Regions from separate parts of the Mycobacterium sp. NPDC006124 genome, predicted to be linked through region 2. Evidence: predicted binding sites of a transcription regulator. Region 2 holds the regulator's gene; the other holds the start of a gene.
The links. Region 2 encodes LexA, which represses DNA repair genes until DNA is damaged. Its sites were predicted from a motif close to CGAACANNTGTTCG; they were not measured.
Positions count from the first base shown of each region.

Region 1: the regulator LexA is predicted to act here: its motif matches at 2,573-2,586, upstream of ABZ195_RS21650 (HNH endonuclease signature motif containing protein).

Region 1 covers NZ_JBEXUA010000012.1:9,372-14,259, forward strand. Annotated here, with positions in the region: gene ABZ195_RS21645 (PGRS repeat-containing protein) at 1-835, opposite strand, end outside; gene ABZ195_RS21650 (HNH endonuclease signature motif containing protein) at 1,208-2,569, opposite strand; gene ABZ195_RS21655 (diol dehydratase reactivase ATPase-like domain-containing protein) at 2,708-4,402, opposite strand; gene ABZ195_RS21660 (diol dehydratase small subunit) at 4,408-4,743, opposite strand; gene ABZ195_RS21665 (propanediol/glycerol family dehydratase large subunit) at 4,740-4,888, opposite strand, start outside.
Region 2 covers NZ_JBEXUA010000001.1:642,945-647,832, forward strand. Annotated here, with positions in the region: gene ABZ195_RS03050 (hypothetical protein) at 1-1,349, shown strand, start outside; gene lexA (transcriptional repressor LexA) at 1,357-2,025, opposite strand; gene ABZ195_RS03060 (LysM peptidoglycan-binding domain-containing protein) at 2,226-2,681, shown strand; gene nrdR (transcriptional regulator NrdR) at 2,768-3,229, shown strand; gene ABZ195_RS03070 (PhzF family phenazine biosynthesis protein) at 3,234-3,932, opposite strand; gene ABZ195_RS03075 (alpha/beta hydrolase) at 3,967-4,888, opposite strand, start outside.

The sequences.
Region 1 (4,888 bases), on a different contig from region 2:
CGCTGCCCGGAAGCCCCAGGACGCCGTTCGGCGTCACCCCGCCGTTCGCCCCGGTGGTGCCGGGCGGGCCCATGGGTGGCCCGGGCGTCGGGTTCACGCCGTTGGCGCTCATGCCATCGACACCACGTGTCCCGGGGTCTCCGTCGACCCCGTCGGTCCCGTCGTCGCCGCGCGCTCCGTCGACGCCGTTCGTCCCCTTCTCGCCCGCGGCGCCAACGGCGGTGCTGTCAGCGCCCGCCACACCGGTGGTTCCAGCTATGCCCTTGCCTCCGCGACCGCCGTCGCCGCCATTTCCGATCAGCAAGCCGCCTCGGCCACCGTCCCCGCCGGTCGCTCCAGCAACGGTGGCGTCGCCGCCCATGCCGCCGTTGCCGATGAGCCCGGCGTCGCCGCCGCGGCCACCATTGGCGCCGCGGCCGCCGTTGCCGAAGAAGAAGCCGCCGTTTCCGCCGTTGCAGGCCGTTCCGACGCAGTCTGCGGCGGCGTCCGCACCATTGCCGATGAAGGCACCGATGAGCGCCGCGAAGGGGTCGGGCGCCGCAGGGGCAACGCCGGACACCGAGGGCACCATCAACGCATAGAGCCCAGGAGTCGAACCCACCGTCGATTTGCCACCGCGATCGGTCGCCGAGTGCCTCGACGGATCGATGACCCACCACGGGAGCGGCGTGGACGCCAGCATCAGGTCGACCGACTGGCTCGCCGCGTCGCGGGTCGCGTTATCGTTCGCGCCGGTGTCGGCGTGTGCCGGACCCGCCAGCAGCAGACCCGTGCCGGTCAACGCGGCGCCCACGGTCAACATCGGCAGGAGGCGCAGGCACCGCTGCGTCATCATGCTCCGACTCGCGAGATGGCGTGCATACCGGTCATGTCGGAACTCCTCAGAATCCTTGGATCGAGCGCTTCGGGCAAACTAGCATCGTGAGGCCGCATATGTAAACATCGGCGTTCCTGGATCGCTGAGCGGGTTCTTATCGTGCAGTCTGACCAAGCCGACGCACCTTTCTCTTGCGTTCGGGGCTACCTATCTCCCGACGCCGCCAACAGTTCGCAACGTCCTGCCGCCAAAGGCGATCCGAGCCGCACCGCGGGGCCGGTGCTGCCCATCACGTCGGACATGCCAGCGCAGAAGTTCCGGAACGAGCTGCGACTGCTGTGAGACCACGACCGCCCGGGTCCGCAAGCGCATTCCCTTTGTCTCTAGTCGTCAGCAAGCGTCATCGCCCTCCTGGCCGAGGAGTCGGCCGGGGTGGTGGTGGTAGTTGATGCGGGCTTGCCCGACGTCGAGTTCGGGCGGCGGGATCCATTCGGCGATCCCGTTGCGCAGGATGACGGTCCAGCCGGCTTCGGCGAGGCGGTTGTCGGCGCCGCAGGCCAGGACTTCTTCGTCGATGTTGGTTTGTCCGCCCTTGGCCCACCCGTTGGTGTGGTGGACCTGGGTGCCGTAGCCCGGGACGGTGCAGCCGGGCTTGGTGCACCCCCGGTCTCGGGCGTGCAGCACGACGCGGTGGGCCTTCGGGGCGATGCGTTTGGACCGCCCGCAGTACAGCGCTTCGTTGGTGTGGGTGTCGAACACGGTCAGGTAGTGGATGGCGTGCGAGGCGATTCGGATCAGGTCACCCATCGGCAGCAGCGTCCCGCCCGCGGTGACACCCGATCCGGCGGCCTTCTCCAAGTCCTGCACGGTCGTGGAGACGATCACGGTGACGGGCAGGCCGTTGTGCTGACCCAGCTCGCCGGAGGCCAACGCGGAGCGGCCGACGGCGATGAGCGCGTCGTGCTGGCGTTGCCCCAGGGTGCGGCCGTCGGCGTCGATCTGGGCTTGCGACGGTGTGCCGGAGGTGCACGGGTGCTCGTCGTCGGGGTTGCACATGCCGGGGGCGGCGAGTTTGGCGATGATGGGTTCGAGGGTGGCGCGGAACTCGGGGGTGACCCAGCCGGTGATGCGGCTCATCCCATGGGGTCCTTGCGGACCCAGGAGCAGGCGGCGTTTACGGGCGCGGTGCTGATCGTCGGGTTCGGGGCCGTCCTGATCGATCAGGGTGGCCAGGGTGGCGGCGTCCTGGCGTAGAGTCTGCGGTCCGGTTTGTGTGGCGATGCGCACCAGGGAGGCCTCGGACTGCTCCCGCGTCACGGGGTCGACCCAGCCGGGCAGATCGTCGAGGAAGGTGCGGATGACCTCGACGTGCTCCGGGCCGATCGTGCCGGCGGCGCGGGCGGCGGCGGTCCGAGCGAGCAGCGGGGCCATCGCCTCGCCGGTGAACGAAGTCCGCGGCCCCAGATCGGTGGCCTCGGCCAGCCGCCGGGTGGCCTCGCGGCCGGAGATCCGCAGCCGCTGCGTCAGCACCGACTTCAGCGACTTCGAGCCCAGCTCGGTCGGGGAGACCTCGCGCAGGAGCCGGGCCAAGACTTGGTGCTCCAGCGTCGGTACCCGCCACGCCGCGGTCTGGATCTCACCGAGCAGCTCGAGCAGTTCGGGGTGGGTGAACCCGTCACAGTCCAGGACGACCAACTCCGTGACCGCCGCGGTGTAGGCGGCAACCGCGGCGGCGACCCGATCCGAACTCATACCCGAACACTAGTTCGACCCACCGACAGAAAAGCCGGGGCTGTGACCAGTGAAACCGAAGTGACACAGGGGTTTTGAACGATTGGCGAGCGTGCGTCGAGAGCCACATTCGGTAGGCGTGTCGCGGAGGAGGAGGGGTCAGTGGTCGGCGGCGTACAGGTGCACCAGCCCCGACGCCACCGCGAAGCGCGGTCCGTGACGGGCGTCGACGTTGGCGCGGCCCACCACCGTCGCGGTGGCGCGCAGGGCCTCGGAGACGGTGCGCAGCAGCTCGTCGTCCAGCGCCCCTCCCCCGGCCAGCACCAGCGCGGGCGGCGGCGCGTCGAAGGCCCGTAGGCAGCGGACGATGTTGGCCGCGACGGTCTCCTGCTTGACGGCCAACCGCAGACTGCGCCATTCCTCGGCAGCCAGTTTGTGGGAGAACGGCACCAGGCCCGCGCTGCCGCGGGTGCACAACCGGCCGATCGCGTCGGCGGGCGCCGGGCTGTCGAGGAACAGCCGGCGACCGTCCTCCTCATGGGCCACGTGCGGCCCCTCCACCCGCAGGGCGGGCGTCCGCTTGACCCGTTCGGCCAGAGCCCGGGGAACGCCGAGCACCCTGGCGACGGCCGTCGTGATCGCCTCACCCGCGCCGGCCGCGGTCACCTCCCGGCCCTCGCCGATGAGATCGATCGTGCCGCCGCCGATGTCGCAGACGACGGTGCCCGGTGGCAACCCGGGGGTCGTGCGTGCGCCGGCGGCCGCGGCGGCCGGTTCGCCGGCGACGGTCCGCGTCGGACGGCCGGTCAGCCGCGCCAGAGTCTCCGCGGCGTCGGCGACCAGGTCGGCGGCGAGCAGCGCGACGACGGTTCCGCGAGTGTCGGCGACGCCTCGCCGCAACCATGCCCCGTCGTCGATGGAGGAGAGGTCGGTGAAGAACGCGTCATCGACGGCCAGGCCGTCTCGCGCCGACCGCACCGCCCCGAGTCGCACCTCGACCACGGTGCCGGGTGGCGAGAGTCGCAGGACGACGTGCGCCTGGGCGGGTGAGTACCGCACCACCTCACCGTCGACCATGCAGTCGACGTAGTCGTCGTCGACGGCAGGCGGCTCGGGTGGTCCGGTTCGCGGCGTGACCGCCAGGGCCGGGGAATCGGCCAGCTCCCTGGTGAATTCGGCGACCTCGGCGATGTGGTCGTGGCCCAACTCGAGGGCGACGCACAGTGCGATCGGGTCGGCCATGGCGCGGTAGGCACGGCCCTCGGCGACGACCTCGACGGCGATCAGTGCACCGGGTTCGACGCCGTCGAGCGCGACCTCGTCGACCACCGGTACGTCGACCGAGATGCGGTTGCGGATGAGCACGGCGTCGTCCTGCGCGGCGATTACCCCGACGACGGCCCAGCCTCGCGCCACGGCGGCGTCGATCTCCCGTGCGGCGACCTCGAAGTCGGTGTCTCGGTCGACCGAAACGATTGCGGGACCGCTGATTACGTCACCACCAAGGCTGTGCAGCGGACGGTGCCGTCCGACGCCGAATCCCGTGCCCGCGGGGGTGCTCGCGTCGACGGCGCGCAGGCTGCGCACCGGCGAGCGCGGGGAGGTCGGCGGCGGGAGTGGCGCGGTCGCCGTGTCCACCGGTCGCAGTGCGGCCAGAAGGATTTCGTCCACCTCGACACCGGCCTCGACCTGCAATTTATGCAGCAGCGCCGCGGCGCCCTCCAGCGACTCGGCGGAACCCTTGCGGCCGCGGGTGGGTGCCTGCCCGTGCACCACCCGTTCGACCGCACCACCGCTCACCCGTGCGACGACGATCTCGGTGGTGTGGTTGCCGACGTCCACCCCGGCGACCACGGCCGTCACCGCAGCAGGCCCCGGCGGGCGTAGACGGCAGCAGCTTGGCGGACCAGTTCGGCGCACCGCGCGGCACCACGCGTCTCGAGGGAGACCCGCAGCGACTCCAACTCCTCGACGGTCGAGCGGTGGGGGCGCAGCGCCTCGTAGAGTCTCATGACGTCTTCATCGTCGATGAGCGCGAGTTCGGCTGCGCGAAGGAAGTTCTCGGCCAGTTGCGGGTTGCCGCCCTCCTCGGCGACGACGGCCTGATGCGCGAGGGTGGCCGGGTCCATCCGGAGATCGGCGAGACCGAGGTTGCCGTTGACCGCTGCCTCGACGGTGAAGTCCTCGGGTTTCATCGGGTCATCCGGACGGTCATCGGCGGCTGGCCCGGTTCGCTGGCCTCGCGTTCGCGGGCGACCAGCGCCACCGCACGCGCGTGGTAGCGCGCCGAGATGGACTCGTCGGTACCACCGGTGAAGATCGGCACGGGAGCCATTCCCT
Region 2 (4,888 bases):
CCGGGGACGTGACGACGGCCATCGCCACGGCGCGCAGGGCAGCGGGCGGTCCGCTGGGGCCGCTGGGCGCCTCCGACGGCGACCAGTACGCCATCGGGTCCGACGGCGCCGGCCAGAACTTCGCGGGCGGCAAGATCTACTACAGCCCCGCGACGGGCGCCAACGTCCTGACCGGACAGGTACTGGCCAAGTACGAAAGCGTGGGCGGGCCCGAGGGTGACCTCGGATTCCCCACCGGCGACGAAACCGACGGTGGTCTGGCGCCCATGAGCAAGGTCGCCAGCTTCGCTGCCGCGGACAAGCCGGTGATCTTCTGGACGCCCGACTTCGGCGCGGTGATCGTGCGGGGGGCGATGAACGCGGCCTGGACGAAGCTCGGTGGCGCCACGGGGCAGCTGGGCGCTCCGACGGCCGACCAGAGCGTCGACGGCGACGTCGTCACCCAGAAGTTCAGCGGCGGTGCCGTCTCGTGGAACAAGACGACCAACGAGTTCACCACCGAGCCGGCCAGCCTGCAGTCTCAGCTCAAGGGGCTCGAGGTGCCCGGTGCCACGTCGCCGGAGGCGTCGGCCGCCCCCGCCGCGAGCTCGGACGGCGGGTCCGGGTGGTTCCGGCCCAACGTGTGGTGGCTGCTGGGCATCGTGCCGGTGCTGATCCTGATCGGGGTGGTGGCGGCCGCCGTGCTGCTGAACCGCCGCCGCCATGACCGCGCCTCGCGCGACGAGTTCGACGACGATTACGACGACGATTACGACGAGGACGACTACCTGGAGGAACACTCCGGACCCATCCCCGTGGGCGAGCACGGCGCCGACTCGGAGGGGCGACGCAGCAGCTGGGCGATGCCCGCCGATGAGCACGGGGACGGTTCCCCGACGGCCGACGGGGAGACCCACGACGGCTTCGTAGCCGATCTGTCGGACGACCAGGACGCCATCGACACCGCCCCGACACCGATCGTCGCGACGACCGGGGACGAACCCGAGGCGCCGTGGTTCTCCGATCTGGACGAGCCTGATTCCGTCACCACCGCCGATCCCGTCATCATGGTCGAGCCCGTCGTCGAGGAGCCCGTCGTGGACGATGAGGCGCAGCCCGAACCGGAATTCGACAGTGGCCCGCCCAGCGGTCGGCATGCGGCCATCCACCTCGCGGAGCCGGTGGTGGCCGAGCCGTCGCTGCGACTCGCCCGAGGTGACCGTGACGCCCCCTCCGGGTATCCGATCAAGGCCGATACCAAGACGGGCCTGTATTGGACACCGGGCAGCGGCGGGTACGACGACGTCGAACCCGAGATATGGTTCGCCAGTGAGGAATTCGCGCTGACGAACGGTTTCGCCAAGGGCTAGCGGTGAGCTAGACCTTGCGGATCACGGTGACCACCTTGCCGAGGATGGCTGCGTCGTTGCCGGGAATCGGGTCGAAGGCCGGGTTGTGCGGCATCAACCACACCTGGCCGCTCGTGCGTTTGAAGGTCTTGACGGTGGCCTCGCCGTCGATCATGGCCGCCACGATGTCGCCGTTGTCGGCGACGTTCTGCTGACGGATCACGACCCAGTCACCATCGCAGATCGCTGCGTCGACCATCGATTCGCCGACCACCTTCAGCAGGAACAAGGAACCCTCGCCGACGAGTTCACGCGGCAGTGGGAAGACGTCTTCGACGGCTTCCTCGGCCAGGATCGGTCCGCCGGCCGCGATGCGGCCCAAGACTGGCACGAACGTCGGTACGGGCAGTGCGTCGGACCCGGCGACGTCGGTGGTGACCGTGGCGGGAGGCTGCCGCGACGGATCGTCGACCGCGCGGACGTCGACGGCGCGGGGCCGGTTCGCGTCGCGACGTAGGTAGCCCTTGCGCTCCAGCGTGCGGAGTTGGTGGGCGACCGACGACGTCGAGGTCAAACCGACGGCGTCGCCGATCTCGCGGATGCTGGGCGGATATCCACGGGTCATCACCGACGTGCGGATGACCTCCAGGATGGTGCGCTGACGTTCGGTCAGAACCGTGTCGTTGCTGTCGCTCATGGCGCCGAATGTAGTCGCCCCACGGCACGGAATCAAACATGTGTTCGACGCGTGTCGCGCTCCAGTCGTCACGCGCGGACTTGTCGGTGGGTCCCGCTACGGTTTGCAACAGTTCGATCACGTGTTCTAGTCATCGAACACCTGAGCGATTAACATTCGAACACAAGAGCGAACCGAGACCCACTGGAAAGGCCCGCGAGATGACGATCATCACCCGAGAAGACCCCACCGACCTCGTCGTGCGGCCCATGCGGCCGGTGCGGCGTACCTCGCCTGGTGCGCGGCGCGGTCCGCAGCCGCACCGGCCCGCGGGTACGCCCATCGACTACCGGGGCACCGGTGTCCTGATGTCACGGGCGTCCCACCGCCGCAAGAAGGTCACCCCGCTGGCGACCGTGTTGCTGGCACTCGTCGCGGCCGCCATCACGGTGTGGCTCGGACTCGTTGCGGAGATGGCGGCCCCGGAGTCGCCCGCCACCACCCCGCCGCGGCTCGCCGTGGTGCAGGTCCAGGCCGGCGAATCGCTGGAGCAGCTGGCCCAGCGCATTGCCCCCGACGCCTCGGTGGGTGCGGTGGTCGACGAGATCCGCGACCTCAACGAGTTGAAGACGGCCGCGGTCGACGCCGGGCAGACGCTCATCGCGCCGGTTGGGTGATCCCCGGCATGCGCCGTCAATATCGCTGCCGTGCAACGGTAGGCTCGTATGCGACCGGAGTAGGTTCGTGCGGCGAAGGAGCGGAGATGCACTGTCCGTTCTGCCGTCATCCCGATTCGCGGGTGGTGGATTCGCGCGAAGCCGATGAGGGCCAGGCGATTCGACGCCGCCGGTCCTGCCCGGAGTGTGGCCGTCGGTTCACCACCGTCGAGACCGCCGTCCTCGCGGTCGTCAAGCGCAGCGGTGTCACCGAACCGTTCAGCCGCGAAAAGGTCATCAAGGGTGTGCGACGCGCCTGCCAGGGCCGCGACGTCGACGACGACGCCCTGAACCTGTTGGCCCAGCAGGTGGAGGATGCCGTGCGTGCCGCCGGTTCGCCGGAGATCCCCAGCAACGAGGTGGGTTTGGCCATTCTCGGCCCGCTTCGCGACCTGGACGAAGTGGCCTACTTGCGCTTCGCGTCGGTCTACCGGTCGTTCTCGTCGGCGGCAGACTTCGAACGCGAGATCGAGGCGCTGCGCGCCCACCGGGGCGTGGCGTCGACCTGACGTCCTAGTCGAGTCGGCGTACGCCGTCGTCGACGACCCGGCCGGCGACCGTCACCCAGCCGTCTGCGCTCCACCCCGTCCGAAGCTCCGAACCCTTGCCTTGGGTGATGATCAGGTCGCGGCCGAGACGGTCGGTGATGCGGACCGCGCCGGCGCCGGTGGCCTCGTCCTCCGGAATGCCCAGGTCGCTGGCGAACATTCGCGAACGGATCCGTCCCTCGCCTTCGTCGACCCACGCCCAGATGTAGTGCTCGACCGCGTCGCGGTAGTCGTCGGGATCGGCGGCAAGCACCTCGTCGACCGAGCCCATGTCGTAGATCGCGAAGTCGGGCGCCCAGTCCGCGCGCGCACTGACCGCGGTGAACTCGCCGTCGGCGTACCGGTCGTAGGCCACCGGCACCACCCCCGCGGGTACCTGAAGCGTGTTGACGGGAGTGCCGCGTTCCTTCAGCCACCACGACGCACCCACCGTCGGGTGTCCCGCGAAGGGGAGTTCCACCGTCGGGGTGAAGACGTGCGCCGTCGTGGTCGTCGCGTCCGCCGATGGCAGGTCGACGAAGATCGTTTCGCTGTAACCCAATTGGGCCGCGACTCGTTGCCGGTCCGGCGGCGGTACCAGGCTGGCGTCGACGACACCCAACGGGTTGCCGTACTCACCGTCGGCGTTGGCGAAGACCCGTAACACGGTCACGTCCAAGGTCATGACGCGATGCTACGTGGGGGCGACCAGTCAGTGGTCAGGTCGCGCTTCGCTCGTCGGCGCCGAGGGCGTCGAGCACCGCGACACGGGTGTCGATCGACCCGGTGAGTCCGCCTTCGCTGACCCCGGCGCGCAGCAGATCGCGCAACGCCTCCTGGTCGTAGACCGCGGGGTCGGTCGCCCCGATGAACTTCTCGACCACCTCGACGAAGCGGTCGGGGTCGTCGTGGAAGGGGAAGTGGCCCGATCCCTCGAACACCTCGAGTTGGGCGCCGGGCATCGCGGTGTGGGCCATCCGGGCATGGCTGACCGGGATCACCGAGTCCTGAGAGCCCCAAATCAGTTGTACGGGAACGGATTCGGTCAAATAACATCGATCGAGCATGGTCACGACCTGTCCGCGCCGGTCGACCACCGCGCGCAAGGTCCTGGCGAACGCCGACGATGCCGTGGGCTCGGGCAGGTCGGCCAAGATCCTGAGCATGTCCGGAATGTCGCGACCGACCCCGGTTGAACCGAGAAGCGGCCCACCGAGGCGCCCGACCAGTCGTAGGGCAGGCAACACCAGCGGTAGGCGCAGCAGGGCCAGAGCCTCGGTGCCAAGGGGGAGCGAGGCGATGCGCAACGCCACGTTGACGTCCTTGGTCACCCCGCCAGCGCCCACCAAGATCAGCCGGTCGACGAGTTGCGGGAACTGGTACGCGAACTGCATCGCGACACCCCCGCCGAGTGAATGTCCGACCACGGTCACCCGTTCCACGCCCAGAACGCTGAGGAGGTCGCGCATGCCGTTGGCATAGGCCGCCACCGAGTAGTCGGCGCGGGGCTTGTCCGACTTCCCGTGGCCCAGTAGGTCGGGCGCGATGACCGTGAACCGCTGTGCGAGCTTGGATTGCACCGTGCTCCACGTGGTGGAATTGTCGCCGATGCCGTGAATGAGCAGGATGACCGGCCCGGAG